2 regions of the Dorea sp. AF24-7LB genome follow, and region 2 is predicted to be linked to the other one. Evidence: a T-box and tRNA genes for the amino acid it is inferred to sense, from the RefSeq annotation. Region 2 holds a T-box; the other holds one or more tRNA genes.
What was found. A T-box is a leader RNA that pairs with one kind of tRNA and senses whether it is charged. The one in region 2 lies ahead of DWY31_RS03585 (valine--tRNA ligase), so its partner is inferred to be a tRNA-Val.

Region 1 (15,941 bases), on a different contig from region 2:
TATAGATATTCTTTATATATTCCATATATTTTACACGTTAATTTCCGCTGTCATTCCAAGAATTTCTTTATTCTCTTCAAGCATTGGGCGTACAACATTGTTCAGATAATTGTCTACCTGAACCGGTGCGCGTCCAACATATTTGGACGGATCCATTGTCTTCTTCAGTTCATCAACACTCAGATTGAATGCCGGATCTGCTGCAATCAGTTCCAGAAGATTATTGTCCAGCCCTTTTTCTTTTACATTGCGTCCTGCTTCCATAGAAAGCTCACGGATTCTTTCATGTAACTCCTGACGGTCACCGCCTGCTTTTACAGCATCCATCATAATATTCTCTGTTGCCATAAATGGAAGCTCTGACATCAGACGTTTCTCGATTACTTTCGGATATACAACCAGTCCATCTACAACATTCAGGCAGAGATCCAGAATACCATCAATTGCAAGGAATCCTTCCGGCACACTCAGACGTTTATTTGCGGAATCATCCAGCGTTCTCTCAAACCACTGCGTTGCAGATGTGATTGCCGGATTCAGCGCATCTACTATCACATATCTGGATAAAGATGCAATTCTCTCGCTTCTCATCGGATTACGCTTGTAAGCCATTGCGGATGATCCGATCTGTGTCTTTTCAAATGGTTCTTCTACTTCTTTTAAGTGCTGAAGCAGACGGATGTCATTGCTGAATTTGTGTGCACTCGCAGCAATTCCTGCCAGTACATTAATTACTCTTGTATCTACTTTTCTGGAGTAAGTCTGTCCTGAAACCGGATAACATGCCTCAAATCCCATCTTCTGTGCGATCATTGGATCGATCTTATCAATCGTCTCCTGATCTCCATCAAACAGTTCCTGGAAACTTGCCTGTGTACCGGTAGTCCCCTTTGAACCAAGCATCTTCAAGCTTCCTTTTACATACTCCAGATCTTCCAAGTCCATCATAAATTCCTGCATCCACAAAGTTGCACGTTTTCCAACCGTTGTCGGCTGCGCCGGCTGGAAATGTGTAAATGCAAGCGTCGGCAGATTCTTATGCTCATCCGCAAATTTGGCAAGTTCTGCAATTACATTTACCAGTTTTTTCTTCACAATATCCAGTGCCTCGGACATCAGGATAATATCTGTATTATCTCCTACATAACAGGATGTTGCTCCAAGATGAATAATTCCTTTTGCCTTCGGACACTGTTTTCCATATGCATATACATGAGACATTACGTCATGACGCACTACCTTTTCACGTTCCTTTGCGACATCATAATTAATGTCTTCTGCATGCGCTTTTAATTCATCAATCTGTTCCTGGGTGATTGGAAGTCCCAGCTCTTTCTCTGTCTCTGCAAGTGCGATCCACAGTTTTCTCCATGTGCGGAACTTCTTGTCCGGCGAGAAAATATACTGCATCTCTTTGCTGGCATATCTTTCTGAAAGTGGGCTCTGATATCTGTCGTTTGTCATCGTTTTTTCTCCTTATTTTGAATTATATTTAAATAATTTATATCTTCTACTCAAAGGCAAGGGATACATCTCTGCCCGGCACTTTCATCGGATAATTGCCTGTAAAACAGGCATCACAGTAACTTAAATCCCCAACCATATCTTTCAACTTCTCAACTTCCATATATCCAAGAGAATCGGCTCCGATCATCTCCCGAATCTGTTCTGTCGTATGTGAATGTGCAATGAGCTGATCATCTGACGGAACATCTGTACCGAAATAACATGGATGCAAAAACGGCGGCGAGCTGATTCTTACATGCACTTCTTTTGCACCTGCTTTCTTCAACATCTTAATAATATTCGCACTTGTTGTTCCGCGAACAATCGAATCATCTACCATAACAATTCTCTTGCCTTTTACAACTTCTTCAATTACATTCAGCTTGATCTTTACACTACTCTCTCTCTGGCTCTGTTTCGGCTTAATAAATGTTCTTCCGACATAGCTGTTCTTATGAAATGCCATTCCATAAGGGATTCCTGACTGTTCAGAATAGCCTTTTGCAGCCACCAGACCGGAATCCGGCACACCAACAACCAGATCTGCCTCTACCGGATAGGACTCTGCCAGTGCCTTTCCGGCAAGGATACGTGCATGATAAACATTCACATTATCGATCGTACTGTCCATACGCGCGAAATAAATATATTCAAAAATACATCTTGCCTGCTTCTCAGGCGAAATTGCCATAGACTTATCAGAAGTAATACCATTCTTCGTAATTGTTACGATCTCTCCCGGCTCCACATCACGTACAAACTCTGCATCTACAGCAGCAATTGCACAACTCTCTGATGCGAGAAAATATGTATTGTCTCTCTTACCGATACACAGTGGTTTCAATCCAAATGGATCTCTCGCTCCGATCAGTTTACGCGGTGAACTTACGACCAGCGCATAGGCACCTTTGATCTTCTTCATCGCATTTTTTACTGCATCTTCTGCGCAGGAAACATTCAATCTTTCACGCGCAATATGATAAGCGATCACTTCCGAATCAATCGTTGTCTGGAAAATAGCTCCGGTATACTCCAGTTCTCTTCTCAGCTCGATCGCATTCGTTAGATTACCGTTATGCGCAATTACCAGTGTACCTTTGACATATTTCAGTACAAGCGGCATCGCATTCTCTGCTCTCGTTCCTCCGGCTGTTGAATACCTGACATGTCCAACGCCCAGATTACCGTGCAGTGTCTGTAACGCTTCTTCATCAAACACTTCATTTACAAGTCCCAGTCCCTTTTTTGAATGCACTTTGCGTTCACCATATGTATCTGTCACAGCAATACCGCAGCTTTCCTGTCCTCTGTGCTGTAACGCAAAAAGCCCATAATATACAGATGGGGCAACATCGCCTCCGTCCATATCATAGGCTCCAAACACTCCGCATTCCTCGCTCAAACCTGTTGTCATTTTTTCCAATTCACCCATGAATGCAAGACTCCTTATTCGTTTTCAATTTACTCCATTACTCGATTAGTATAATACAAGGTCTGCCGAAAATCAATACATTTAATTTTCGGCAAACTTTCCTAAGAACTCTTTCATACGCTCGTTGTCCGACCCAAATACTTCTTCCGGCGTTCCCTGGAGTGCGATCACACCGCCGTCCATAAATATGATATGGTTGGATACATTCTTTGCAAAATTCATCTCATGTGTAACAATCACCATCGTCATATGCTCTGCCGCAAGGTCTTTGATAACTTTCAATATCTCACCTGTCAGCTCCGGATCAAGTGCTGATGTAGGTTCATCAAAGAAGAGAATATCCGGTTTCATTGCAAGTGCTCTTGCGATAGATACACGCTGCTGCTGTCCTCCCGACAGCTGGAAAGGATATGCGTTTTCCTTATCAGCAAGTCCCATCTTTTTAAGAAGCTCCCGTGCCTCTTTGTATACTTCTTCTTTGTTTCTTTTCTGCACACGAAGTGGCGCATCCACAATATTTTTCAGAACTGAAAAATGAGGGAACAAATTAAAGTTCTGGAAAACAAGACCGAATGTACCATTATAATGGATCTCGCCGGAATCCGGTGTCTCCAGTCCCGTTGCACAACGCAGCAGTGTGGATTTTCCCGAACCGGACGGTCCAATAATACCAAACACTTCTCCTTCTTCTACTTTCATGGAAATGTCTTTTAGAACTTCCACTTCTCCGAAACTTTTTTTCATATGATTAATTTCCAATAAGCTCATGACATCTCCTCCTACCTATAATAATTCAGTTTCTTTTCCAAAAGCTCAAGCAAAAATGCCACAATCAGGTTAAATACATAATAGAAAATTCCCGCAAATACATATGGAAGCATCGTCGTCTGTGATGCAGCCAGTGCTTTAGAAATTGTAAACATCTCCATAATTCCGATTGTAAATGCAAGGGATGTATCCTTCACAAGTGTAATCGTCTCATTCGTAATAGATGGAAGGATGATCTTGATTACCTGCGGAAGAATAATGCGCATAAATGTCTGTGCCTTGCTGTATCCTAATATCTGTGCAGCTTCATACTGTCCTTTCGGCATGGATTCAATGCCACCTCTGTAGATTTCGGCAAAATATGCCGCATAGTTTAACACAAATCCGATTGCTACTGCACTGTTCTTCCAGCTTGGACTGTTTGTGATGCCGAATATATAATATGGGCCGAAATAAATTACCATAAGCTGTAACATGAGCGGCGTTCCACGCATGATTGATATGTATGCCTTAAAAATAGTACGGATAACTACATTTTTTGCCATACGTCCAAACGAAACCAGAAGCCCAAGCGGCAATGAAAACAACAGTGTCACTACAAAAAGCATTAATGTGACTACCATTCCTTCCCCCAGTTTCGATAACATAATTGATACTGTCATAGGAATGTCTCCTCTCCTAGAAAAATGGGCCGTCTGTAAAGACAGCCCCTTTTGATTATTTTATAATTATTTTAATTATTTACCAATGATCGTAATATCTTTCTTAAACCACTTTTGGGAAATCTTAGCCATCGTTCCGTCTTTTGCCATCTCTTCCAATGTGCTCTCTACCTGATCACGGACTGCTTTATTTCCTTTGGCAAATCCTACTCCGTATTCCTCTGCTGCAATCTCATAATCCAGGATTGTGAAATCAGCTTTTCTCTTCTCAATCTGGTAAGCAGCTACAACTGTATCCATAGCAACTGCATCTGCGGATCCGGATTCCAGATTCATAAGTCCTGTATTATAATCTGCTACAACTTCCAGATTGCCAAAAGTTGAAGACAGATCTGCCTTTTCTTTTAACGCAGCCTGTGCAGAAGAATCTGTCTGAACGTCTACGACTTTTCCTTCCAGATCTTTTTCGGATTTGATACCAGAATCTTTTCTGACTACAAATACCTGTTCATTGTTAAGATATGGTTTGGACCATGTATACTTATCTTTTCTTCCATCCATGGTAAATCCGTTCCAGATACAATCAATTCCACCGGATTTTAATTCTGCATCTTTAGAATCCCATGCGATTGGTTTTGCGACATACTTCCATCCCTGTCTCTTGCACACTTCCTGTGCCAGTTCCAGATCGAATCCTGTATATTCGCCATCGTCACCAACAAATCCCATCGGTGGGAAATCCTGGTCAAATCCTACGGTAAATTTGTCACCGGACTTCTTCTCGGTATATTCTTTCTTACTATTTTTGTCAGAGCTATTATCCTTGCTTCCACAGCCTACGAACACTGTCATTGCAAGTAACGTCACTGCAAGCACCATTGCCAGTCTTTTTTTCATAACTTCATCCTCCTGTATTCATGGTATGTCTGCTTTGCATACTGCGTTGTTTTATCAATTCATCAATTGATTACTTTACCACGCTAAATTGCTCTGTTATAGTATCATATTCTTTATTTCTTGTCAATCCCACGATATCGGCGTTTTCGGTATTCAATTTCTTTTCCTTCTTCTCCAATCTCAATATCGGCACGGATATCCGCTCTTTTTTCTTTTAATTCCGCATCAATACCAAGATATCTGGAATTGCCTGACAACATCTTTGTATACTCCTCCTCCGGAAGCGCATGATAGTTGCAGTAAAGATACGCTTTTAACACATCTTCGTTCTCCTGCAGTTTGTAAGATTCTTCATACGCCTGTGCCGCTTCCTCATACAAAAAAAGTCTGCCGTATGCACTTCCCAGACAACCATACACTTTTGCATAAAACGGCTTTCCTACCGAATCATCCCGCTTACCATCAATGATCGTCCGGTAAACAAGAATCGCATCTGCGTATTCTCCGTTTTTCATCAGGCTGTCCGCTTTCAGCTTGAATCTCTCCACTTCTCTCTGATCCTGCAGCTTTTCCAGAATACTCTGTATCTTTATAATCTCCGAAGATGCATACATTGTTGACTGCTGCAATATCTTAAGAATAAACTCTTCTTCCGTGCAATGGTTATCCAGCTCTTCCTGCAGCGCATCTGCAAGTTCATACATCTGCAGCTCCGTCCTGATCCACTCACACAGCTGTCTGTTGATCAGTGTATAATCGATCAGATAGAGATTATTACAGATGAAATAACACAGCTCCTCTAATGTATAGATCCTGATATGGCCTCTGGCAATCACATATGGTTGTCTGGCATGTTTTTTATGACATAGAATTAAACTGCCCATTGATTCCTCCTAAATGTATAACCTTTTCCACCTGAAAATCCGAAGCTTCAAAAAATTCTCCAAAGCCGACATCCTTGAATGTCATCTTACAGGTTCTTTCATCCAGAAACATCACTTCGATCCGCAGGCGGAGTGAATAATCTCTCCGCTCTTTCAGACCATCCAGAGATACTTTTTCTACCTGGAGTTCATCTCCGGCAAGAGTCTCCACATGAATCTCAATATCAGATGTATCTTCCAGGATTACCTCCCATTGTCCATCTGCTTCATACCAGTGTGTTCCCCAAGCAACGACCGGATACCATCCTTCTTTGCCACCAATGCGCATACGCAGACTGATCTGTTCTGTCATGCGTGTGTCATCCAGATATACCGGTCCTTCATTATAATTGCGGTATTTTCGCATGGAAGTGTAGCAGGCACCTTTACTGTACAGATTATCACCCACAAATGCACGTCTTCCGTTGCAGAGCACTTTCAATGAATTCGGATACCATTTATTTTCAAATGCCGCCCCGGTCAGATACACAGACGATACGACCTTTTTCTCAAACACATTCTGGATAAACAGCCGGAAACTTTCATCCGCGCTCTTCGCTTTTTCCCTATTCAGCACAGGGTAAATCGCTTCCATCTCCTGGATCTGCGCACTTGCGACTTCATCTACCGTCACAAACATATCACGGTTCTGACCATTTGCCACATTCATCCTCCGGAGCATATACGCTCTGATCGTCTGTCCATCGCAGAAAAACATCGCTGATTCATACTGCCACAGCTCTTTTGGCTGATAAAACATATAGTGGCAGAATCCTTCTTTGTAATCCTGCACGTAAATATTCTCCTTGTCTACGCCAAGATGCCTGCCGATTCCTTTGAGCATCTTAGACATATCAATATTCGTATATGGCGTAGAAAATGTAATAAACCGGATATCTTCAAAATCCTCCAGTGTAAGTCCTACGAATTTTGCCAAAAGCCAGACTGCATCGTGGACTTTACTTCCAATCCGCACTTTCTTACGCTGCACTGCCTTGCCGAACAGATCTGACACCACGCAGGACGGATTCTTCTGTTCCAGCAGTTCTGCTTCCTTTCCATATACCCATTGTTCTTTTATATAACCTAATTTCAGAGGGATCAGCGACTGTCCCTGTGCATACTCAAACGTCTGCGGTTCGTCGCTTTTCTCATCGTAATAACTGATCTGACAGGTATTTTCATTCAGATCATAGCCAATAATACTGCCTCTTCTCACGTTATTTCTTCCTCTCTGTTATTCATACATCCTAAAAAGACTGTCTGCCATCTTCTCTTCCTCTTCAAAATCCATGATCGCTTTTCTCTGGTTCGCAGGGGACATAGAAAGCATTGCATTCAGTTTTCCGTATTTGCCGGTCTTCACTGTATGCGCATTCGACAGCACTTTCTTCTCCGTTGTTGTGATTTCATTTCCAATTGTATCCTGGAAATAATAATGCAGTTCTTCATCTTCATACAACACGAACTGTTTTACATAAATATTCTCATATGCCGGGAGCAGATTCTCTGTCTTATATCCAAGTGTCTCTTTCCCACCTTTGCGGATCTTGTAGAACAGCTTCACCTTATGTCCCGGCTCCGCACGGTATGCCAACATAGTACGATCATACAGCTGAAGCTCTGTCAGCCACTGCGCCCGGTACTTCATATAGAACGGAAAGATCAGCTGCTTTTCCGTCAGTCTCCGGAGTTCTCTGTGCAGAACTTCTTCCAGTTCATCCGGATATTTTCTTCCGGCATAGTACTTAAGTAGCGCAATCTTGCAGATATCCGGCAGCGTTTCCTTCTTCTCACACTCGTTAGCAATGATCTCAAAAACACTGGATTTCGTATCTCTGCCATTTATTACATACTCTCTTGACGCATACGTCAGGTATGCCTGTTTCAGGCGAAAATATACATTATCAGACAGATAATAATCTTCAAAAATAGCTTCCTCATCAAACATATCTTCTGAAAATAACATCTGCGTAATGATCCGTTCACTGATCTTGCCGGATGCAACCTGATATTCCCGCAGCACTTTCCAGAGCCGCTTCATATCTGCAGTTGCACCACAGTAATAATTCGCCAGGTAAGTCAGCGTTGCTTTGTCATACTGGTGTCTGCGGAACATCTCAAAACACAGATACGTCAGGAAATCATCTTCTTCGTAATTCTCTTCCCGGATCCTTCTGCTGCAAATGCAGAACACATCTTTATCTTCAAAATAGCTTAAGCCCTTAACATAAATATTTTCAAAAGTCGGAGTCTCTTTCTCCTCGCTGTCTTTCCATTTGCCGACAGATGCACCATATTTCTTACAGATTTCCAGGAATCTCGGTTCATAGAACAGACGCTTTGTCTCATATGGAATAGAATCCGTATAATAACGTCCCTCTATCGACTCCCAGATGATCCTTGCTTCTTTGTCATACAGATAGACAATCACCGGCTCATCTTCGGTATATGGGACACGCTGTCTGATTTCTCCATTCTTCTCAATGACAAGCACACAGTTCATATGTGGCACTTTCGTTGAGATCGAATATGCGTAGCAAACATCGCGCATTGCTTCCATATGCTCGGAATCCATATCTTCAGTACAGAAATGCTTATATAAAATACGAAGATATTCTGTGATATGTCGCTTTCTGAGCTGATCCATCGCAAATGTCTTCATCTGCTCTTTGTATCCTTCATACAGTTCTTCACTGTCTGCTTCATAAGTCAGAAGATTAGCGTAAAGAAATGCAGCCTTCTCGTATCCGAGTGTATTTCCATGCATAAAATACAGGAAAACAGACTTCGGAAGCGGTCCGTTTACACTGGATGGATCCAAAGTATTCATATAATACTCATATAACTGGGCAATCTTAAGCTCGGAATCTACTGCTTCCTGATACCAGTGAAAATATTTTTTCTGATTCTTATTTCCCTTGATCAGAAGGATACAGATCGTATTGAGTATCATCGGATCTTTATAAACCTTATAAATCCGCTCTAAAATGCGGAATAACAAATCACTGTAGGACTTATGCTGACTTGCAAAATTCGCCACATATAATGCCAGTTCCTTCGTCATCAGCCGATATTTGGTTGCAAAATTCAACACCTGTAATTCAAATTTGCCAAGCTTTTTCAGAAGTGTCGGCTTCGCCTGATAGCACAAATAAGCTTCCAGATAGAACATAACACCATGTGTTTCAAACTCAAACTGCTGTTCCAGCACTTCCAGTCTCTTGTATGGATTCTTGTATCTTCCGTCTATCTGTAAAATCATATAGAGAAGCAGCCAGGAATCCTGATGGCGCATATAGGTCTTGCCAATCTCATCCAGTACACGCTCCATATGGCTGTCATTCTCACGGATCAGCGCCGTCAGGAACAGGTAATAACAGTTTGTGATCGGATCCTTTCCGATTGCGAAACGGTTATAGTTATAATTCTCCAAAATCCATTTTGCTTCTTCAAACTTCTTACCAATAATATAAACATGTGCCTGCAGAAGCTGGTAAATCTCACTCATCGGCTTAATTCTGCGGATAGCGGCAACATTTTCAATCGCATTCTCCACCCATGTATCCAGCTCGATACGTCCTGCCATATAACCGATATATTCTTTTAAAGACTGCGCATATAACAGTTCCGGTACATAATGTTCCTCATCATATTCCTGATTCTGTAATACTTCAATCTCGTAGGACAATGCCTCATACGGAGTAATGAACCGGATCGTTCCATAGTTTCTTCCGCCATGCAAATATTCCGGACGTACCAGATATTCCATCTCATAACTGTTTCCGACAAAATCTTCTGTTGTCAGATCCGGCTTGGTAACACGTAAAAACGCTCCTTCTGTCTCAATATGGATCGGCATGAAGCCCCATGTGTTCTTTACGATCGTAATCGTTCCTTTATTCGGTTCTTTGATATCTTCAAAGAGCATTCCTTCTCCCTGCAGCGTCAGGAAAATACATTCTTTCTGCTTAATACCGACAAGGAACTCTTCCATTGCCTGTTCGCCGAGCGACCATTTTCGCATATTATCATAGAGATAAAACGTCCGCTCATTCTCATATTTGACAATCTCGTAAAATTCTCTGGAGCGGAACAGTCTTCCTGCTTCCGAGAAATCCTTGATTGCAAGCTTCCTGAAATCATCTGTACTCTGTACTTTACCATAAGTTGTCATAACATATGGCTTTTCGATAATCGCTGTAAAAGCAAGCTCATATTCACCTCCGGAACATACGACCGTGATCTTACCGCGTTCTACATGTCCCGGTTTTAATCCCTTCCCATCATAAGTAAATTCAATCCTGGATGTGACTCCGTCAAATCCCTGATCTTTAAAATGGATACGAAAAGAAGACGGGTATAATATTCCCCGTATCTTTCTGTCATTATTGCTTTTTATTAAGAAACTTCCTCTATATACTTCTCCCTCGCCGATAATCATGACCAGATTCGTCTCTTCGAACACAACTTCCGGCTGTTCTACGCTGAAGTCTCCTTTAGAAAATCTTTGTATCTTATTTTTCAAGACTTACACCTGCATCTTTCGTTGCTTTTTGTAAAAAACATACTATAATGAATTATAGCATTGTTTGTTTGGTAATTGCAATGCTGTTAGAATAAAATCTAAGGATAACCCCGGAAAGGAACATAGATATGGATAAAAAACCTGAATTTCACGGAAGCGATCTGGAGCAGATCGAAGCCTATTATCATATTCCAAAAGAAGAAATCGTCTCTTTCGGTGCAAATGTAAACCCGCTTGGATTGTCCGAGCAGTTGAAGAAAGATCTGGCTTCGCATCTGGATGTGATCACACGTTACCCGGACCGTGATTATAAATCTCTGAAAAAAGCAATCAGCAAATACACCGGTGTATCTGCCGATCATATTGTTATAGGAAACGGATCGACAGAGCTGATCTCGCTTCTCATTTCCACACGCACCCCGAAAAAGGCACTGGTACTTGGACCTACTTATTCTGAATATGCCAGAGAATTATCTTTAAATGGTGGTTCCATGGATTTTTATAATCTGAAAAAGGAACAGGATTTCCAATTAGATATCGATGACTTTATAACGACGTTAAAAACAGACTATCAGCTTGCGATCATCTGCAATCCGAATAACCCGACTTCTTCTGCGCTCACAACAGGTGAGATGGAACGTATCCTCGCAGCTTGCCGGGAATACGGAATCTTTGTTATGATCGATGAAACTTATGTAGAATTTGCACCGGATATTGAAGCAGTCAGCGCAGTCAGTCTTATTCCAAAATACGATAATTTCATGATCATCCGCGGCGTCTCCAAATTCTATGCCGCCCCGGGGCTTCGTTTCGGATATGGTATGACAAGCAATGAGGCTTTCTTAAAAGATCTGCTTCTCTACCAGAATCCATGGAGTCTGAACAGCATTGCCGCATATGCCGGTGAGCGCATGTTTTCCGATACTGATTATTATAAGAAAACCCGCGAACTGATCTGTTCCGAACGCACATACATGTTTGATAAACTCAAGAAAAATCCGAACGTCAAACCATACAAAGCCTATGCGAACTTTATTCTTGTTGAGATTTTGAAAGAGGGCGTTACTTCCTTTGATGTATTTGAAAAAGCAATCAAAAACCGGCTCATGATCCGGGATTGCTCCTCTTTTGAATCATTAGCCGGTGAATTTTTCCGTTTCTGTATCATGAATCCTGCCGATAACCGACGTCTTCTTGATGTATTAAACCAGATTTAAGTACTTTTCTTTTATTTTCCGGTTAAGCATTATACAACTTCATTTAAGTATATTTGGGAAAGAGGGATGATTTTTTTCATTTCCTCTTTCATTCTTTCGGTCATATGGACGCCATCTTCCTCACAAAGTTCTTCCACTGTCTTTGCACCAAATACAAAGCTTGTAAGTGCCGCAATCGGGATCTCCCCTTCGGAATTTTCCGGTTTGCCATCCATCAGCATTGCCCCGGAAATCTCTGTTCCGGTGAGCACCAGTGTGCGGTTATTCTCTTCAATGGCAGAATCGGTTACTGTAAAACATACGCATAACAGTTCCTGCAATCTGAGCGACATCAACATCCGGCGTACATCAACAATCCTTGTCATAATCTTCGGGGTCTCATCTTCATCCTCATCCGGGAACCAGATCCTGCAATCCTCAATCCCCGTTTCATTCTGAAACAGCATCAGTTTTCCACCGTCACTGCTACATTCCCGCATTAACCTTAGATAGTATGCGCCGTCACGTTTCACATATACATCTTTATCTGCCGCAAGCTTTTCATTTGCCCACTCGGCAAATGTATCGCAATCTTCTTCCGTAAGCGGGCGAATACAAATGCCTGCCGCTTCTTTCTTCACCGCATCTGCTAAATTATATACTCTGCGTTCCTGTTCATAAACCGTCCGGAAATCATGTGGTGTATAGATTGCTTCTGCTGCCGGCATCAGGAATGTAAAATTCTCTCCTGATGCATACATATCCTGAAGTGCCCGCCTTAACAGTGCCGCCATAAACCCACGTCCGCGATACTCTTTTCTTGTCGCTACTGCAACGATGTAATGCGCCTGTTTTTCCACACCATTTACCATTAACGTATATGGATTCAGATGCAGCATTGCGCAGATCTCACCATCTTCTTCCACTACATATATATCATTATCTCTCGTTTTTTCTGAAAAATAATAATCCACAAATCCTTTGCTGTCCTCCGTAAATACTTCCTCATACAATAGACGCACTTTGTTATGCTCTTCCTGACTTAACTTACGAATCTCCATTCTTCTTCCAGTCCTTTATATTTCATATAATGATATAGTAATTTCCCAACTCAACTATAATACTTACATCTTGTCCTGCCCGCCTTTACTTTCCCACATTCGGGCAGCCACCACATCCTGCGCAGCCGCCGGTCTGCGGACCGACCTGGTAACTGTAATTAGCAATCGTATCCAGTGATGCGATAGCCTGTGAGGAGATTCCTTCACCTGTTCCGGTAAATCCCAGTCCTTCTTCTGTAGTTGCTTTAATATTTACCTGATCTACATCAATGTGAAGTGCTTCTGCCACATTTTTACGCATCTGCTCAATATGAGGTGCCATCTTCGGTCTCTGCGCAATAATGGTTGCATCAATGTTACCGATGATATATAATTTCTCGTCGATCAGCTTTCCAACATGTTTCAGAAGTTCAATACTGGACGCTCCTTTATATGCCGGATCTGTATCCGGAAAATGTTTTCCGATATCACCAAGAGCTGCCGCTCCCAGAAGTGCATCCATAATCGCATGCAGCAGCACATCCGCATCCGAATGTCCCAGAAGCCCCTTCTCATAAGGGATCTCTACTCCTCCAAGAATCAGTTTGCGGTTCTCTGTCAGTTTATGAACATCATATCCCATTCCAACTCTCATACTGTTATTTCCTTTCCCAGAATATATTTCTTATTCTGTAACATTATTGTGATCTGTATTCTCTTCCTGTTTTTTGGTTTCACTGTGATCTGCTCCCACCGGTTCATCACTCTTCTGTGTATCTGTATTGCCTAACAGCTTGTCCCGGTTCAGTTTACCGTCTTCATCCACATCGCTCTCTAATAATTCCTCGCAGTCCAGCTCTTCTCCGTCATTTTCCACATACTCATGCTTCACTGCCATCACGACTGCCTTCGCACACCATACGATTCCAAGTACAGCAAATGCCACACCCAGCACCAGATAAAGCGTTGCATTCTCCGGCCTGTTTGTCATCGTCTTCTTTATCAGATCAATTCCCAGATATCCAAGATATCCCCCTACAATAATTCGAAAAAATACGCGACCTTTTGTCATTTCATGTCCTCCTGCCTGTGTTTTATTAATGTCTGCCGATTTTATAACTTCTATAAAACTTCTTACAATTCGCATAAATCGGCTGTTTTTCGCACATCTGAGCATATTATATCACATACTTACAATTTTTTGCAAAAAAAGTGTTGACATTTCCTCACTTTTGATTGTATAATAACGAAGTCGGTTTGAGAGAGCCGGGTAAATATGGGATCATAGCTCAGCTGGGAGAGCATCTGCCTTACAAGCAGAGGGTCATAGGTTCGAGCCCTATTGGTCCCATACTTATAAAAATATTTCTTTATGGCGGGATAGCTCAGTTGGCTAGAGCACACGGTTCATACCCGTGGTGTCGCTGGTTCAAATCCAGTTCCCGCTACTTTAAAAAGACTTGTTCTTGCAAGTCTTTTTACATCCGTAATATTAACAGTACTTACGGGCAATATTTTCATGGCGGGATAGCTCAGTTGGCTAGAGCACACGGTTCATACCCGTGGTGTCGCTGGTTCAAATCCAGTTCCCGCTACTTTAAAAAGACTTGCAATTGCAAGTCTTTTTTCAATTCATATCCGGAATATATTCCATTTATTTGTGTTTTTATGCTAGTTTATTTTACTAAAATATTTCAAAATCACCTGCACATATCAAAATATCTACGCAAAACAAACTTCTAAGTTCTACCCCATCCCCGGACTTCTATATTCAATTATCTCTTCTTCTCAAAAATGAATTTCTCGCCCGAACGCGGGCATTTTTGACTGTATAGTAATCCTTCCTTTACAGCTTTTTGTAGCTTTCTTTTCAGCTCATTTTTTCACAGCTCTTCACTGCCTTCTTTACAGCTCGTTTTTACACACCATAATATAAAAATTGTTTTTCATCCGGTTTGAACTTATACTTGTCTGTCATCTCTTTCTTATCACCCATTTTCATCTTGCAAGTGTGTTTTACAATCCATTTGCCATGCTCCTGCACATAATTAATATCCCACTTTGCAACTGTAGATGTTCCATCCGGGAAGTGATAATATTCCATTACCGCATTCATATCCGGAACATTACCTATTTCATCTTTTAACGGCATCTGCAGCTTCAGAAAATATTTATCAATATCCGGTTCCCAATTTATCTTGAGTTGTTTCTTATCTGATGCCACCGTTACTTTCTGCAACTTTCCTTCTTTATACACTTTCACTTTTAAATTGTCATACGACGAAATCTGTTTTCCATTTACACGTATCGTCACCTGACAATTCATCTGATCCGGTGATCCCGCAAAGAAAATCATGCTTCCAAGCACCAGCAAAATCGCCACAACGCTCCAGACTTTTCTCCTGTACATATTATCCACTTCCCTTGTAAATTTATTTCTCCAGTTCCATAACATCCATTATCCGCATATTCTCCCCACTTTCATCATCCACGTACACAACATACAGCTTGTCTCCATATGTCTGGAAATCATAACGGATAATCTCGTCACCTTTACCGGTTTTGTAACCTTTTATCTTCTTTGTCCAAAACGGCGTATCCTGACCGGTTTTGTAATAACTCACCTTGCCATCCTTGAATGTTGCATAGGCATCTGTTGACATGAAAACAGCCTGCTCTTTTTTGAGCTCATACTTCGCTGCAATCTTCTGCTTCTCCATATCATAGTAAATCAGTTCACCGCCACTGTATCTTGCCGCTTCATAATCCGCTCCTGTGTAATGTTCCATGCCACCAAAACGGTAATCTTCCAGTTGAAGCATGAGCATATTTCCGGATACTTTCATATCTACCGGTTTGTATTTTTCTGACTGATACAACTCTTCGCTCTTTCCATCGGCATTTGTTTTATAAATACGAAACTCCTTTGATTCATTACGAAAATCCCATGCATACAAGGTGTCTTTGTAAGATGCCAGTAATTTTCCAT
Region 2 (17,282 bases):
ACGAGAATATCGATTTCTTCGCAGGATACTTCGTAATCATTTTTTAGAGAAATGTGGGATTCGTTCATCAATTTACCAAATTCTTCAATATTGTTTGCTTTCAATGCAGCGACTGCACGGATGGTTCGCTGGTTTTCGTATACAGCATGTTTTGCACGGAGCTGTCTTACAGGATCTTTGATTGTATCTTTGTGTGCTTCGAACTCTGCTTCCGTAAGATCGCCGAGAGTAACAATCGGCATTTCGGATTTCAGTTCTTCCAGAGCAGTTTCACATTCACTTCTGCGGTCATTGTATGCAGAATCTACAAGACTGTGTTTTACTTTACTGTTTGTGATAACGATTTTTGCATCTGGGAGTACAACCGGTGCATATTCGTATTCCAGAGTATTTGTGTCAAGGAAAATCGCATTGTCTTTTTTACCCATGGCACTTGCAAACTGATCCATGATTCCACAGTTGCAACCATTGAAGTTATTTTCAGAATACTGTCCGATCTGTGCAATCTCCGGCATCGTAATCTCATCAAATCCAAACATATCTTTTAACACAATACCTGTCAGTACTTCCAGGGAAGCAGAAGAGGACAGTCCGGAACCGTTTGGAATATCACCGTAAATAGCAATGTCCATTCCCTGCGGAAGTTTGTAGCCGCGTTTCTCGAATGTCCACATCACTCCCTTTGGATAGTTTGTCCAGTCTGCTTTTTCATCTGGTACAAGGTCATCAAGACTTGTCTCAATCACACCAAGGGAAGCGAAGTTTTCAGAATAGAAGCGGAGAACACGGTCGTCTCTTTTTCTTGCTACCGCATAAGTTCCAAGTGTTAATGCACATGGAAATACGTGTCCGCCATTATAATCTGTATGCTCTCCGATCAAGTTTACGCGTCCAGGCGCGAAATACGTGCGGATATCTCCGTCGGCACCGAAAAGATTCTGAAAAGTTTCCATTAATTTCTCTGTCATTTTTTATTCTCCATTCTTTTTTATTTTATAGTTGCGATAAATGCTTTGTTGAACTATGATAATAATAATGAGATAAATAAACACTCGCAATAAGAATAATAGACAATACTATAAGAATATTGAGGAAGTGGAAAATGCAGATTAATATTGAAGAGAATCAGAAAGAAATCAAGGAACATGGCAGTTACAGTTTCCCGTTAAATGTAGCTGTGGAGCATATTGAGTCCTATGAGCAGGGTGCATTTTTGTGGCACTGGCACCCGGAGATCGAGATTACGAAGATCGTATCCGGAGAGATGGAATACCACATTAATGAAAAGACATATAATCTGGAAGAGGGCGAAGGCATGTTTGGAAACAGCCGGACGCTGCATGCCGGATACCGGCGTGACCGGAAGGACTGTACATATTTATCCATTACTTTTCATCCGCGTCTGGTTTACGGATATGAAGGGAGTGTTTTTCACAGTAAATATGTGGAGCCGTTGGTTGATGACAGCAGTTTTGCAGCGCTTAAGCTGGAAAAAGATATAGAGTGGCATCAGGACATTTTGCGGCGGATGGTTAAGATCCAGAAACTTATGGATGAACAGCCGGAAGATTATGAGATGCAGATCCAGCAGGAAGTCCTTAGAATCTGGGATTATCTGTACCGGGAATATAGAAAAAGACCGCATGCAAAAGCGGAGAGCGCAGTGCATCTGGAACGTCTCAGGGAAATGCTTTCTTACATGGAACAGAATTACAGCCGTGACATCAATCTGGATGATATAGCAGCACATGTGAATATTTGTAAAAGTGAATGTTGTAGATTTTTTAAGAAACATATGGATATGACCATTCTGGAATATCTGATGTCTCTTCGGATACAGAAAAGTATTCCACTTCTGAAAAAAGGAAAGAGCGTTGCAGAGACAGCCGGACTGGTTGGATTTGCCAGCCCGGCGTATTTTGGCCAGATTTTCAAGCGGTACATGCACTGTACGCCGAAGTCTATACAGAAGTAATAACAAGATTTAAGCAAATTTACGGATTTTCAGCGGCACACCAAGGTCAGCGGTCAGCTTCTTACAGGCTTCAATCTGATCTTCCGGGAGAACATCTACAATGGATAATCTTACCGACGGGATCACTTTATGGGCTTCCTGTGCAAAGGAAAGCATAGCTTCAAAAGCTCCTTCGAAACGAGGTCTTGTGACAGCATTGTATTTTTCGGCATCCGGTGCATTCAGACTGATGGAAAGTGCATCGACAACCGGGGCAAGTTCCGGAACAATATCTCGTCCGTGCTGAAGATTGCCAAGTCCGTTTGTATTAATGCGGATTTTTACACCGTATTTTTCTTTGGCATACTTTGCGGATGCCAGAAGGATGTCGAGCGCACAGGTCGGTTCTCCATAACCGCAGTAAACAAGCTCATCATAACCGGTAAAATCAAAAGCATCCATGGCAGCTTTAATCTCTTCCAGTGTCGGATCTTTTTTGTGCCAGAGTGTCTCGGCATCACCGACACCGTCTTCGTGACTTCGGATGCAGAAGGTGCATCTGCAGTTGCATTGATTTGTAATGTTTGCGTATACCTGATTTTTGTATGTGTATAAAATGTCAGCCATTTTTTGTTCTCCTATCTTAAAGTATTTCATTAGAAAGCTGTCTGCGGCAGCTCAAGCAGATAATATTTTAGATTTACTGATATAAAATCAATTCTGCTTTATTTTTGATATGTGCCTTATCCATTGCACCTGCAAGTACAAGAAAAATCACAGCACTTCCACCGGACTGTACAGCGCTTCCTGCAAAAGAAACGATGACAGATATCCAGGAGCCAAAGAGGATTCCCTGGGCAAGATAATAACCGGTTGCGGAAATAAGAGCGGCGAGGAAAGGTGCAATGATATTACGCCCGTTCAGCATGCGACCGTTTTTACTTGTAAATGGTAATGTGATCAGCATCTTGATTATAATCGTTGCCGGCGCCCACATTGGTGCAGTCAGAAGGTCTGCAAGTCCTCCGCCGATTGCAGCGGCAGCCATCGCATATGGTCTTGGCAGGATCACAGCTGCAACATAGATCAGGGCATCACCGAAGTGGATATATCCACCGTTTGCACCGTAAGGTATATGACAGATATATGCAGTCATCAAGGTGATGATTGCTGCGAATAATCCGGTGACAGTCAATAAAGTAACTGGTTTTTGCTGTTTCTCATTCATTATTAAATCCCCTTTTCTAATCCGGCAGTAAGCATTGCCAGATATTGCTCATAATTTACACCATCATTAGCCGGAATATGTTCCCTGACAGAGTCAGCAAGTGCGGCTTCCAGAAATGTACCGGCGAGTTTAATGGTGGCTGGTACATCATATCCCCTTGCAATCCCTGCGCTTAAGCAGGAGGCAAAAAGATCTCCGGTTCCGGAATAACTGCCACCGATATATGGAAAAGCGACAAGTGTCTGCACTTCTTTTGTAACATAGAGGTTTCCCATTTTGCGAGTTCCGTCATTATCAGAAAAACGGATTCCGGTTACAATAACTTTAGAAGGTCCGGCTTCACAAAGACTCTGTGCCAGCTTCACGATTTCTTTCATCATAGATTCTGCATCGGAAATGGCAACCAGTTCATGATAAGAAGCATCCGTGAGTAATGTCAGCTCTGTCAGATTTGGTGTGATAATGTCAGCGGTCATGGCAAGTTTTTTCATTTTGCGCAACAGTTCGGGAGTGAACATTGCGTAGGTGTGCCCATCGTCCCCCATAACCGGATCGACTAATAAGAATGTGTCCGGTGTGTCAAATGTTTCTACGAAATGAAAAATCTGGTCAATTTGCTGCTCGCTTGCTACGAATCCGGTGTAAATACCGTCAAAAGTCTGCCCCATCTTTTTCCATTCGCTTCGAAAATACTCCATCTTCTCTGTATAATCATCACAATAATAACTCGGATATCCGGTCTGAGCGGATAACACTGCTGTCGGCAGCGGACAGGGCTGCACTCCCATAGCGGCAATGACAGAGATTGCTGCAGTAAGAGAACACCTGCCGAATCCGGATAAATCATTGATTACGGCAATTTTTTTTGTCATAGTGTAACTTCCCTTCATCAAAACTACACTTATCTTAGCACTAAAGTGGTGTGTTTGAAAAAGCCAGATATAACAAAACTAAGCAAGCCAGTTAAAGGAGATAAAAATAGGTGGGTTTCAAGTATAAAATGTGATAAGATAAATACAAATTGAAAAAGTATATCTTAATATTAGAGAAAGATGGGGAATGAATTTATGATTACGCCAATTCAGAAGAATAAAGTATACGAAGATATATCAACACAGATAAAAAAACAGATTGAAGACGGGACCTGGAAAGAGGGAGAACGTATTCAAGGGGAAATAGAACTGGCAAAAGAATTCCAGGTTGGCAGAAGTTCCATAAGAGAGGCAATAAAATCTTTGCAGGTGTTAGGAATCCTGGAGGCGCGGACCGGACAGGGAACTTATATTGCACCGAATGCGTTACAGAGGATCAATGATAATCGTCTGATGGAAATGATGAGCAATGAACATTATTATGATGAGATCTTACAGTGCAGATTAATATTGGAATCTCAGGCGGCTTACCTTGCAGCAAAGCAGTGTACGGAAGAAGATATTGCATATTTACAGAAAAATTATGAAGAGATGGTAGAAGATACGTTACAGGGCCGGGATGAAGAGTCTGAAAAAAAAGGACATGAATTTCATGCTTACATTGTGAAGATGCTTCATAATGATGTGCTGATGGCGCTATATAATTCATTGGTGCAGATGGTTTTGGAGGAAAGAGAAGAGTTTGAAAAGGACTCGGAGCTTGAAGAGGTGTTATCATACCATCGTGAACATGGTGAGGTGATTCAGGCATTAAAAGATCATGATGCCGAGCGAGCTCGAAAGATTGTGGAATATCATTTAACTAGAAAAATGAGAAATAAATAGAATAAAAACATGAGTTGTCTAAATTGTTGCGACAACTCATGTTTTTTTGAAACAATTTCAAATAACTACTTGACTTTTGATGGATTTAATGTATATTAAATGTAAGGCTGTCAGACAACCAGACAATACAAAATAACAAGGAGGATACAAGGAATGAGAAAAAGAGTCTTGAGTGCGATTTTTGCATGCGTCTTTGCGGTTGGACTTCTTGCAGGATGTGCGAATAGTGGTCAAAATGCATCCGGCGAGACGAAAAGTGGAAAAAGAATTTGGAAATTTGCACACACAAGAGCGGAAGGCACGGATAACGATAAACTTGCCAATGAATTTGCGGATAAATTGACGAGTCAGATGGATAATTTACAGATTAATATTTATCCAAACAACCAACTGGGTGATTATACGGTTGTTCAAGAATGCGCAGGTATGGGAGAAATCCAGTTAATGTTAGGATCGATGTCGCCATCTGTTAACTCTACGTTATCTGTACAAATTGCTCCATATCTGGCAACAAGCTGGGATGAAGCAATGGCATTGTATAATTCGAATGACGGAATGGTATATCAGTATGTAAGCGGCCAGTTGAAAAAAGAAAATATCAAACTTTTAGCCGTAATTCCTAAATATTTCGGTGCAATTATGACAACAAAGCCAGCGAAAAATATTGAAACCCCAGGTGCAAAAAAAGGACTGAAAATTCGTGTTCCTCAGCAAAAAGCGTTTGAAGAGTTCGGAACTGCAATTGGCTTTTCCACAACACCGTTGCCGACATCTGATACATTTACTGCGTTACAGACAGGAGTTGTAGATGGTGTGTCTGGTGGTGGTGCAGAACAGTACTGGAACGATTACGGTGAATTGTGTAAATATTTGTATTGTACAAAGACGCATATGGAATGTCACTGGATCTATATGAGTATGGATACCTGGAAAACATTGTCGGCAGAGGAAAAGCAGATTGTGCAGAAGAGTGCAAAAGAAATTGAGGATGAAGCATTTAAACTTGCTAAGAGTAATGAGAAAAAGTACATTAAGTTATTCAAAGAAAAAGGTGTAGAAGTATACGAACCGGGAAATAAAGTAATCGATGATTATCGAGATTATGTGCGGAAAAAAGTATGGCCAAAAATTGGTTCTGAATATGGTTCCGTATGGGGCAAGTTGAGTAAGAAGATTCAAAATCAATAGGAGGAAAAAGAGATGAAAGTACTTGGAGAAAAAATAGAACGCTTTCTTGACATAGTTGGAAATGTCTGTGAAGTCGTTTGTTCTATATTGGCTTTATTTATGGTATTCCTCGTGACGTTACAGGTTATTTTACGATTTTTTAATATGCCTTTATTTGGAATTGAAGAATTACTGACATTTCCTACTATTTGGGTATATTTCCTTGGCGGAGCGTGTGCAGCATATACGAATTCCCATATTGAATGTGGAATTGTGAAGGCGGTTTCAAAAAATAAACATGCAGTTCAGATTACAGAAATCGTTTGTAATATCGTTGCCAGTGCATTAGCAATATATGTGTTTGACTGGGCGATACAATATTCGATACATAGTCTGGAAATCGGAAAGAAAAGTGCAGTGCTTGGAATCCCTATGCCAATCGGAGAACTGGCAATTCTTACAGGATTGACACTGATGTGTGTATATACATTAGTCGGAACTGTAAAAAATATCGTTAAATTCAAAGAAAAATGGGAAGAAGGAGGAAATAGATCATGAATGTAATGGTTGCATTTGCAATTTGTATGTGCTTGTTATTGATCCTGTTATTGATAGGTATTCCATTACCGTATTGTTTTGCCGGAGCTTTGATTTTCCTGGTAGCAACTTGTAATGTGCCTGTGAGATCTTTGTTTGTGTGGGGATATTCACAGATGATCAGTACCTCACTTCTTGCAGTACCGATGTTTGTAATAGCAGGAAATTTAATCGCAGAAAGCGGCATGGCAGAGAAACTGGTAGGACTTGCCAGAGTATTTGTAGGAAAAATTAAAGGCGCACTCGGAGTTATCGTTGTTGTCATTTGTGGTATTATGGGAGCTATTTCAGGAAGTGCATTCACCGGAATAGCAGCTCTTGGAGGAATTATGATTCCAGAACTTCGAAGAGAAGGATATTCCAGAGGATTTGCGACTTCTTTGGTGACTTGTTCCTCTATTTTGGGAAGCTTAATTCCACCAAGTGTTCCTCTTATTATTTATGGTTGGGCAACAGGAACCAGTATTCTGGCAGGCTTTCTTTCAACTGTAGTACCTGGAATTTTAACAATTATAACCTTTTCTGTTTTAAATATTGTATATGCAAGAAAATATGCGAATGCTCCGGTAGTAGAAGAAACAGTAGCAGAAGAAAAGCCAAAATCAAAGAAAAAAGTAATCATTGAATCCATTCCTGCACTTATGATGCCTGTAATTATTCTTGGAGGAATTTACGGAGGTATCTTTACTGCAACGGAAGCTGCGTCGGTATGTGCGGTGCTTGCAATTTTATTAGGAATCTTTGTGTATCGCAGATTGAAAGCAAAAAATACACTGAATATGTTACGATCTACAGCATCTTCTATAGGATCTATTTTTATGATGATCTTTTTCTGCCTATTACTGAGTCAGGCAATGACACAGCTTCAGATTCCACAGATGCTCGTAAATGTATTCCTTGGGTTTACAGATAATAAATATGTTGTTCTGCTGATGGTAAATGTATTTCTCCTTTTTGTAGGAATGATTGTTAATGATACAACAGCAATTATGCTTTGTGCTCCGCTGTTACTTCCATTAATTAATGCATATGGAATCTCACCGGTGCATTTTGCAGCAATTATGGTTGTAAATTTATCGGCAGGATGCCTGACACCTCCATATGCAAGTGTGTTGTATTTCGGAATGAAAATCGGCCATGCGGAATTTGGAGAAATGATGAAAAATACAGCCGTATTTTTACTGATCGGATATCTGCCGATTGTGTTACTTACTACTTATATTGAACCAATTTCTATGGCATTACCGAGATTGTTTGGCCTTGTGTAAATGGAAGAGGAGAGGAAAATGGAAACAAGTATTTTTGAAATAATAGGACCGGTTATGATCGGTCCGTCCAGCTCTCACACAGCTGGTATGGCCAGAATAGGAATGATGGCAAATCGTATTTTACAGGTGGACGCAGCTTCTGTCAGATTGACGTTGAGTCCGAAAATGAGAACTACTTATTATGGACATCGTTCTGATGCAGCACTTTTTGGCGGAACGCTTGGAATGTCGGAAGATGATCCGGAGATTCGTGATGCAATTGCAATCGCACATGCGAACGGAGTGGAGACAAAGGTAGATTTTCTGGAAGAAGGAAAATATCCGGAAAATTCAGCCAGAGTTACAGTATATACAAAAGATGGTGAAGAATATTCCGTATTTGGAACTTCAATAGGTGGCGGAAGCATTCTTATCAGTGAAATTGACCGGGTTCCTATGCGCCTGACAGCGGATACCTGGCATGTGATAGTATGGAGTGAAACAGAGCTGGCAAAAGAGACATTTGCAGGAGCAAAAGAAGTACAGCAGGGCATTTCAGAAAAACAAGAATATGTAACGTGTGGTACGTTTCTTGAAAAACCGGATGAGAGTATGCTTGAGCTGCTTCGCGGGCAGAACATGGTGAAAAAAATAAGTCTTGCGTCACCGGTTCTTGCCTATGGATCCTCTAAAAGACATGTAGAATGGATCAGTTCTTGCGACAGCGTTTGTGAATATGCTGAAAAGGAGAATTTAACACTGGCAGAGACTGCTGTCAGATATGAATCCTTACGATCCGGATTTTCGGAAAAAGTAATTCGTGACCGGATGCATGAACAGTGGCTTTTGATGAAAGAATCTGTGAAAAAAGGACAGGAAGAGCATCAGCTGCTCTATGGACTTACCAGTGGAAAAGATGGAAAAATGCTGATGCAGGCAGTGGAGAAAGAAGAAACGATTTCAGGAGGTACGATTCCACTTGCGACAGCAATGGCTCTTGGAGTTATGGAATATAATGGCTCCATGGGATGTATTGTCGCAGCTCCAACTGCAGGTTCCTCAGGAATTGCACCTGGATGCATGACTGCATTGCAACAGGTACATCAACTTTCAGATAAACAGATTGAAGACGGGCTGTTTGTAAGTGCATTGATTGGCGTTATAATGGCTGCTTGTGATGTGTCTTTTTCAGGATCTGTCGGAGGCTGCCAGGGAGAAGTAGGAGTATCCAGTGCAATTACATCAGCAGGTATGGCCAGTATTTTCACTGAAGATAAGGAAGCAATTATGCATGCAATGGCTATTTGTATGAAGAATTTGCTGGGACTTGTGTGTGATCCGATAGCAGCACCGATTGAAGTTCCATGTATAAAGCGAAATGCAGTTGGTGTGGCAAATGCTTATATTTCTTCCGATATGGCTTTGGCAGGAGTAAGAAGCTTTATTCCGCCGGACGAGGTGATCGATGCACTGATTGATGTAGAGAAGCGCCTGCCATCAGAATTAAAGTGTGCAACAATAGGTGGACTGGCATGTACCAAAACAGCTGTGTGTACACGAAAAAAATTGACACAGTAGATTTTTAACATAGAACCCCATAATATGAAAATGAAAAAGAGACTTACGCATGAATGAGATGCTCCCCTTCTATGGAGTGTACAAACAGAGTGCAGTCTCTTTTTCATTGTTTATAGACAAAAAATATGATAAAATATGTGAGAATTTTAACCTGATAATATTGTATAAGAAGGAACAGAAGAGAAAATGGAAAATCTGATATTTAGTTTAAATGCAACCGTACCGATTTTTTTACTTATGATCCTGGGACTATTATTCCACAAAATCGGATGGATCGATGATGTATTTGCACAGAAAATGAACAAATTCGTATTTGTGGTTCCGCTTCCGGTTTTAGTGTTTAGTGATCTGGCCACAGTCGATTTTCACGAAGTATGGAATATGAAATTTGTATTGTTTTGTTTTCTGGCAACATTTCTCAGTATTACACTGGTATCATTTATGTCACTGGGGTTAAAAGAAAGAGCTTTGAGAGGAGAATTTATTCAGGCATCCTACAGAAGCAGTGCTGCACTTCTTGGAATTGCATTTATACAGAATATATACGGAAATGCAGGAATGGCACCGGTTATGATCATTGGAAGTGTGCCGCTTTATAATATTATGGCAGTATTGGTGTTATCTCTTTTTAAGCCGGGACAGAGTGGACTTGATAAGGCTGTTTTAAAAAGAACAGCAAAAGGTATTGTGACGAATCCGATTATTTTAGGAATTGTGGCAGGACTACTATGGTCTGCACTTGGACTTAAGATGCCACATATTATGCAGAAGATGGTAACAAATATTGGCGGTGTTGCAACGCCGATGGGGCTTATGGCAATGGGAGCTACTTTCGATATAAAGAAGGCATTTGCAAAAGTGAAACCGGCAGCAGTTGCAACATTTATGAAATTAATCGGTCTTGCGGCAATCTTTCTTCCGATTGCGATTATGCTTGGATTCCGGAGAGAAGAACTGGTGGCGATACTGGTAATGCTGGGATCAGCGACAACCGTAAGCTGTTTTGTTATGGCCAAAAATATGGGACATGAAGGCGTTCTTAGTTCCAGTGTTGTAATGCTTACTACATTGTTCAGCGCATTCACACTGACAGGCTGGCTGTACATATTAAAAAGCATGAACTTTATATAATGTGATGCCAGGGTCAAAAGCCTGAAACCACGATGTGCTCGCACATGAGTGGTTTTATGGCTTAGTGACCCGCCCCGATATGAGCATAAAAGTGGAGCGCAGGCTTCACGATATGCGAATATTGGGTAGAATTGTGAGAGTACGCAGTACGGAACAATTCGTATGGCATCTTTTTGTGCAAATCAAACCTTAAGGATTTCTGAAATCTGTGTAAAATCCTTGACAAATGCAGAATCGATAGATATGATATTCAGTGAGTTTATACGTAAAGGCGTTGAAGAAGAGGAGTATGTATCGTTCCCTGCCAGAGAGAACTGTCCGCAGGCTGGAAGGCAGTTTCAGAATCAGAAGATACAGAAGGTAGCTTTGGATGCCGGATATCTGAAACGACAGGTTACGAACTGGTCAGTAGATTTAAAGATCAGAGGAACAAGTAGGATATCCCGGAGTCGTTCCCGTTAAAGAATAAGATGAGAGATATGGAAGAGTTTCTTCTATATAATAAAGGTGGTACCGCGGTTACAGTCGCCCTTTACGTGTGTAAAGGGCGTTTTTAATTGTCCAAATGTGACCAAAGTGTGAAATAAGAACTTATGAGGAATTATGAGGAGGAAACAATGAGTCAGAACTTAGAGACCACATACAATCCAAAAGAGATTGAATCAAAATTATATGAAAAATGGTGTGAAAACCAGTATTTTCATGCAGAAGTAGACAGAAGTAAGAAACCATTTACAACAGTAATGCCACCACCGAATATTACCGGTAAGCTGCATATGGGACATGCTTTAGACAATACACTGCAGGACATTCTGATCCGTTATAAGAGAATGCAGGGGTATAATGCTCTGTGGATTCCGGGAACAGATCATGCAGCAATCTCTACAGAAGTAAAAGTTACCAATCAGTTAAAAGAAGAAGGAATTGATAAAAAAGAACTTGGAAGAGAGAAATTCTTAGAGAGAACATGGCAGTGGAAAGAAGAGTATGCCGGAACAATCGAAGGACAGTTAAAGAAACTTGGTGTTTCCTGTGACTGGGACAGAGAGCGTTTCACAATGGATGAAGGCTGCTCCAAGGCTGTAGAGCAGGTATTTATCAACCTGCATGAGAAAGGATTTATTTACAAAGGATCCCGTATCATTAACTGGTGTCCGGTATGTAAGACATCCCTTTCTGATGCGGAAGTAGAGCATGAAGAGCAGGATGGATTCTTCTGGCATATCAAATATCCGATCGTTGGAACAGATGATTTCCTTGAGATTGCGACAACACGTCCGGAGACAATGCTTGGAGATACGGCAATCGCAGTACATCCGGATGATGAGAGATACAAAGATATCGTAGGAAAAAAATGTCTTCTGCCGTTGACAGACAGAGAGATTCCGATCGTTGCAGATTATTATGTAGACAAAGAATTCGGAACAGGCGCTGTTAAGATTACACCGGCTCACGACCCGAACGACTTTGAAGTCGGAAAACGTCATAATCTGCCGGAGATCAATGTCATGAACGATGATGCGACGATCAACGAACAGTATGGTGGTAAATATGCAGGTATGGATCGTTACGAAGCAAGAAAAGCAATGGTTGCTGATTTGGAAGAGCAGGGATATCTTGTAAAGGTTGTTCCGCACTCTCATAATGTTGGAACACATGACCGTTGCCACACAACGGTTGAACCGATGGTAAAGCAGCAGTGGTTTGTGAAGATGGACGAACTCGCAAAACCGGCGATCAATGCGATCAAGACTGGCGAATTAAAATTCGTTCCGGAGCGTTTTAACAAGATTTACCTGCACTGGCTGGAAAATATCCGTGACTGGTGTATTTCTCGCCAGATCTGGTGGGGACACAGAATCCCGGCTTACTACTGTGATGACTGCGGAGAAGTTGTTGTATCTCGCGGTATGCCGGAAAAATGCCCGAAATGCGGATGTACACATCTGACACAGGACGAAGATACACTGGATACATGGTTTAGTTCAGCGCTGTGGCCGTTCTCAACACTTGGATGGCCGGATCAGAGCGAAGATCTGGATTACTTCTATCCGACAGATGTGCTTGTAACAGGATATGATATTATCTTCTTCTGGGTAATCCGAATGGTATTCTCAGGATATGCACATACTGGAAAAGCGCCGTTCCATACCGTATTTATTCATGGACTGGTAAGAGATTCACAGGGACGTAAGATGAGTAAGTCTCTTGGAAATGGTATCGATCCACTGGAAATCATCGACCAGTACGGAGCAGATGCGCTGCGTATGACACTGATTACCGGTAATGCACCTGGTAACGATATGCGTTTCTATAATGAAAGAGTTGAGGCAAGCCGAAACTTTGCAAATAAAGTATGGAATGCGTCACGTTTCATTATGATGAACCTGGATGAGAAGAAATTAGAAGAACCTGCAAAAGACAGCTTGCATCCGTCAGATCAGTGGATCTTATCAAAATGCAACACATTGATTAAAGATGTGACAGAAAACATGGATAAATTCGAACTCGGAATTGCATTGTCTAAGCTGTATGACTTCATCTGGGATGAGTTCTGTGACTGGTATATCGAGCTTGCAAAATATCGTATTTACCATGCAGAAGAAGATCCAACGGGAGCAAATGACGCACTCTGGACATTAAGAAAAGTTCTGAAAGACTCTCTGAAATTACTGCATCCGTATATGCCATTCGTAACAGAAGAGATTTACGGCAAACTGATTCCGGAAGAGGAGTCACTGATGATGTCTGCATGGCCGGAATATGACGAAGCTCTGAACTTTCCGGAAGCTGAGCGCATTGTAGATCACTACAAAGAGATTGTACGTGGTATCCGTAACGTACGTGCAGAGATGAACGTTCCGAATTCAAGAAAAGCAACTGCATATGTAGTTTGCGAAGATCAGACATTATGCGATGGACTTGCATTTATGACAAATTCTGCAAAACAGATGGCTTCTGTGCTGGATCTTGTTATTCAGAAAGATAAAGCAGGAATTGCAGATGACGCAGTATCCGTAGTTGTTCCGGATGCAACTGTATATGTTCCGTTAGAAGAACTGATTGACTTCGATCAGGAAATCGAACGTCTGACCAAAGAAGAAACTCGTTTAAATAAAGAGATTGCCCGTGCACAGGGAATGTTAAATAATGAAAAATTTGTAAGCAAAGCACCGGAAGCAAAAGTTCAGGAAGAACGTGAGAAACTGGAAACTTACAAACAGATGAAAGCACAGGTATCTGAAAGATTGGAAGGACTAAAAGCAAAACAGTCCAAATAAACTAGAAGATATGTAAGGGGATATTATGAAAAAAATTCATATTAAAAAACCGGATATTAAAGGCGGAATTGAAAAATTAAAGAACCTGAAAAAAGAAGACGTTATTCGCCACTTTAAGGCACGAAAGGAGCGACGTGCGAGAATTATTGAAGCGCGCCGCAACAGTGCATTTGCAAGGAAAATGCAGCCTGTTTATAAATTTATGAATCGTTTTTCGCTGGTGTTCCATGCGCTGCTTGCATGTATCATCAACTTCGCAATTGAGGCGATTTCCCGTCATTCACTCGTAGAAGCGTGGATTTATATGACGGGATCCCCTTTGGTATTTTTGTATAATGCATTTATGATATTTGTCACATTTTCCATTGTATATTTGTTCAAGCGGAGAGTGTTTGTCCGGATTATTGTCAGTATATTCTGGATGATTCTTGGTATAGCAAACGGCTATATGCTGCTAAAGCGTGTTACTCCATTTAATGCACAGGATCTGAAGATTGCATCAGACGGATTATCACTGATCAATAAGTATCTGGACGGATTTGAGATTATTTTATTTATCGTAGGAATCGCGGCGGTTGTTGTATGGATGATTTCTATGTGGAGACGTGGCGGACAGTATGATGGAAAGATTCACCACGTTCGTGCATTGATTGGAATTGTTGTATGTGCAGTGTTATATGTATTTGTTTCCAATCAGGCAGTAGACAAAAGAGTCGTATCCACATATTTCGGAAATATCGCATTTGCATATGAAGACTATGGACTTCCGTACTGCTTCATGGCAAGTGTGTTCAACACCGGAATTGATGAGCCGAGCGGCTACAGTAAGAAAACGATGGAAGAGATCGGACAGAATGGAAAACTTACGGAATCTAAGATCACAAATGCAAAGACGAAGAAGACAAAACCGAATATTTTATTTGTTCAGCTGGAATCTTATTTCGATGTAGATAATGCAGAATTTTTCAAGACATCTCAGGATGTGTGCCCGAATCTTCATAAGATGTTTAAGAAATATTCGACCGGATATTTCAAGGTACCATCGGTAGGAGCCGGAACAGCGAACACAGAGTTTGAGGTGCTGACCGGAATGAATTTACGTTATTTCGGACCGGGAGAATATCCATATAAGACAATGCTGAAGGATCATACGTGCGAGAGTGCGGCTACTGCATTAGGAAAATTAGGATACGGAACACATGCGCTGCATAATAATGGCGGTAATTTCTACAGCCGTGCGAGAGTATTTAATAATATTGGATTTGACAGTTTTACGAGTAAGGAATTTATGAACATTTTGCAGCTTACAGAGAATGGCTGGGCGAAAGATGCCGTGCTTGTACAGCATATTATGGATGCGATGGATTCAACAAAAGAAAATGATTTTGTATTTACAGTCAGCCTGCAGGGGCATGGTGATTACCCGACAGAGAAAGTAATCCAGAATCCGAGAATTACAGTATCGGGGATCGATGATGAGGCATTGAAGAATAAATGGGAATACTATGTAAATCAGGTTTATGAGATGGATCAGTTTGCCGGCAACCTGATTAAGGCAGTAGAGAAGAGAAAAGAACCGACCGTTGTAGTTTTCTACGGCGATCATCTTCCGACAATGGGCTTAAAAGCAGAAGACTTAAAGAGCCGGTATCTCTACAACACAAACTATGTCATCTGGGATAATATCGGACTTAAGAAACAGGACAGAAATATTCCGTCTTACCAGATCATGTCAGAAGTATTTGAACGTCTGGGAATCCATTCCGGAACATTGTTCAACTATCATCAGACAAGAAGAAAGACGAAGAATTATCTGTCCGACCTGGAGCTTTTACAGTACGATATCCTTTATGGCAAACAGTATGTTTACAATGGCAAGAAACCGATCACAGAAGGACATATGAAGATGGGAATCCGCAATGTAACAGTGAAAAATGTTGTACCGCATCTCGATGAAGGTTACAGTCTGTATGGCGAAAACTTTACTAAATCCAGCAAAGTGTATGTAAATGATGAAAAACAGAATTCCACTTTCTTAAATAATACAAGGATTGATCTGGATGATACCGAGCTTAAGAATGGAGATAAGATTTCTGTTGTACAGATGGGATCTAGCGATACGGTATTCAGAAAGTCAGATGAATATATTTATAAGGATGGAAAACTGACAGTACAAAAAGGAACAGGAACCGATACAACCAAGTCCTGGGTACCACAGGCCGACGGAGATAAATAATGAAACATCAAATACCGGCTAATTATAGGGAAGCTGTCGATTATATCGAAGAGCTTCCCAAGTTTACGGAAAAACATCCGTTAAAGCATACAAAAAAATATTTGGAAAAATTACAGAATCCGGCAGAGAACTGCAAAGTCATCCATGTGGCAGGTACGAATGGAAAAGGTTCCGTATGTGCTTATCTGCAGGCTGTTTTACAGGCAGAAGGAAAAAAAACAGGTTTTTTCACATCGCCACATCTGATCAAGATCAATGAACGAATACAGATTGACAGAGAAGAGATTTCCGATGATACATTTTATGATGTATTCTGTGAAGCGTATCATGTAGCACAGGAAATGGAGCAGGAAGGTGAAGGACATCCTTCTTATTTTGAATTCCTGTTTGGCATGGGAATGAAAGCCTTTGAAAAGGCAGGCGTAGAATATATCATTTTGGAAACAGGACTCGGTGGCAGGCTGGATGCGACCAATGCTGTGGAAAGTCCGGTTCTTACAGTCATCACATCCATCAGTCTGGATCATACAGCGATTCTGGGTGATACAATTGAGAAAATTGCTTTTGAAAAAGCAGGGATTATCAAGGAAGGAGTTCCGGTTATTTTTGACGGAAGCCGGGCAGAGGCGACGGAAGTGATACGGCGCCAGGCGGAGAAAATGCACGCACCTTGCAGAGAAATCTCGAAAAATGCGTTCGAAATCCGTGAAGTTACGAGAAACCATATTGCATTTTCAAGGCGAAATGCTTATGATAAAGATGTTATCTGGCAGGTTCCAATCTGCGGATGTTATCAGGTAATGAATGCGCAGATTGCGCTGGAAGCACTGGAATGTCTGTTAGGAAACTGTGAGAGCGAACCGGACAGGAGGAAGAAGTGGGTTGATGCCGTCGCATCCATTCACTGGGAAGGGCGTATGGAAGAAGCAGCGGAGCATGTGCTTGTAGACGGAGCGCATAATCCGGGTGCGATCGAAGCGTTTGTGGAGAGTATACACCTTTTGTATCCGGAACCGGAACCATTGCCGATAGTAGTATTTTCTGCTGTGGCGGACAAAGACTACGAGTGGATGATTGCATATCTGTGCAGGTATCTGCCGGCAAAG

Region 1: it has a tRNA-Val gene. The T-box ahead of DWY31_RS03585 (valine--tRNA ligase) is inferred to sense a tRNA for this amino acid. The anticodon was not compared.

What each region holds. Positions count from the first base shown of each region.
Region 1 covers NZ_QUFR01000001.1:476-16,416, reverse strand. Annotated here, with positions in the region: gene purB (adenylosuccinate lyase) at 31-1,464, opposite strand; gene purF (amidophosphoribosyltransferase) at 1,511-2,938, opposite strand; gene DWY31_RS00075 (amino acid ABC transporter ATP-binding protein) at 3,020-3,706, opposite strand; gene DWY31_RS00070 (amino acid ABC transporter permease) at 3,718-4,368, opposite strand; gene DWY31_RS00065 (amino acid ABC transporter substrate-binding protein) at 4,444-5,265, opposite strand; gene DWY31_RS00060 (hypothetical protein) at 5,379-6,149, opposite strand; gene DWY31_RS00055 (DUF5716 family protein) at 6,124-7,407, opposite strand; gene DWY31_RS00050 (DUF5717 family protein) at 7,426-10,716, opposite strand; gene DWY31_RS00045 (pyridoxal phosphate-dependent aminotransferase) at 10,845-11,933, shown strand; gene DWY31_RS00040 (GNAT family N-acetyltransferase) at 11,963-12,973, opposite strand; gene ispF (2-C-methyl-D-erythritol 2,4-cyclodiphosphate synthase) at 13,059-13,607, opposite strand; gene DWY31_RS00030 (hypothetical protein) at 13,638-14,024, opposite strand; tRNA gene DWY31_RS00025 (tRNA-Val) at 14,231-14,303, shown strand; tRNA gene DWY31_RS00020 (tRNA-Met) at 14,327-14,400, shown strand; tRNA gene DWY31_RS00015 (tRNA-Met) at 14,474-14,547, shown strand; gene DWY31_RS00010 (hypothetical protein) at 14,871-15,362, opposite strand; partial or broken gene DWY31_RS00005 (hypothetical protein) at 15,385-15,941, opposite strand, start outside.
Region 2 covers NZ_QUFR01000002.1:234,692-251,973, reverse strand. Annotated here, with positions in the region: gene DWY31_RS03645 (galactokinase) at 1-968, opposite strand, end outside; gene DWY31_RS03640 (helix-turn-helix transcriptional regulator) at 1,103-1,975, shown strand; gene DWY31_RS03635 (TIGR04100 family radical SAM protein) at 1,985-2,581, opposite strand; gene DWY31_RS03630 (TIGR04002 family protein) at 2,655-3,182, opposite strand; gene DWY31_RS03625 (pyridoxamine kinase) at 3,185-4,054, opposite strand; gene DWY31_RS03620 (FadR/GntR family transcriptional regulator) at 4,250-4,939, shown strand; gene dctP (TRAP transporter substrate-binding protein DctP) at 5,093-6,127, shown strand; gene DWY31_RS03610 (TRAP transporter small permease) at 6,140-6,664, shown strand; gene DWY31_RS03605 (TRAP transporter large permease) at 6,661-7,971, shown strand; gene DWY31_RS03600 (L-serine ammonia-lyase, iron-sulfur-dependent, subunit alpha) at 7,990-9,528, shown strand; gene DWY31_RS03595 (AEC family transporter) at 9,715-10,659, shown strand; T-box leader at 10,925-11,195, shown strand; gene DWY31_RS03585 (valine--tRNA ligase) at 11,277-13,940, shown strand; gene DWY31_RS03580 (LTA synthase family protein) at 13,966-16,176, shown strand; gene DWY31_RS03575 (bifunctional folylpolyglutamate synthase/dihydrofolate synthase) at 16,176-17,282, shown strand, end outside.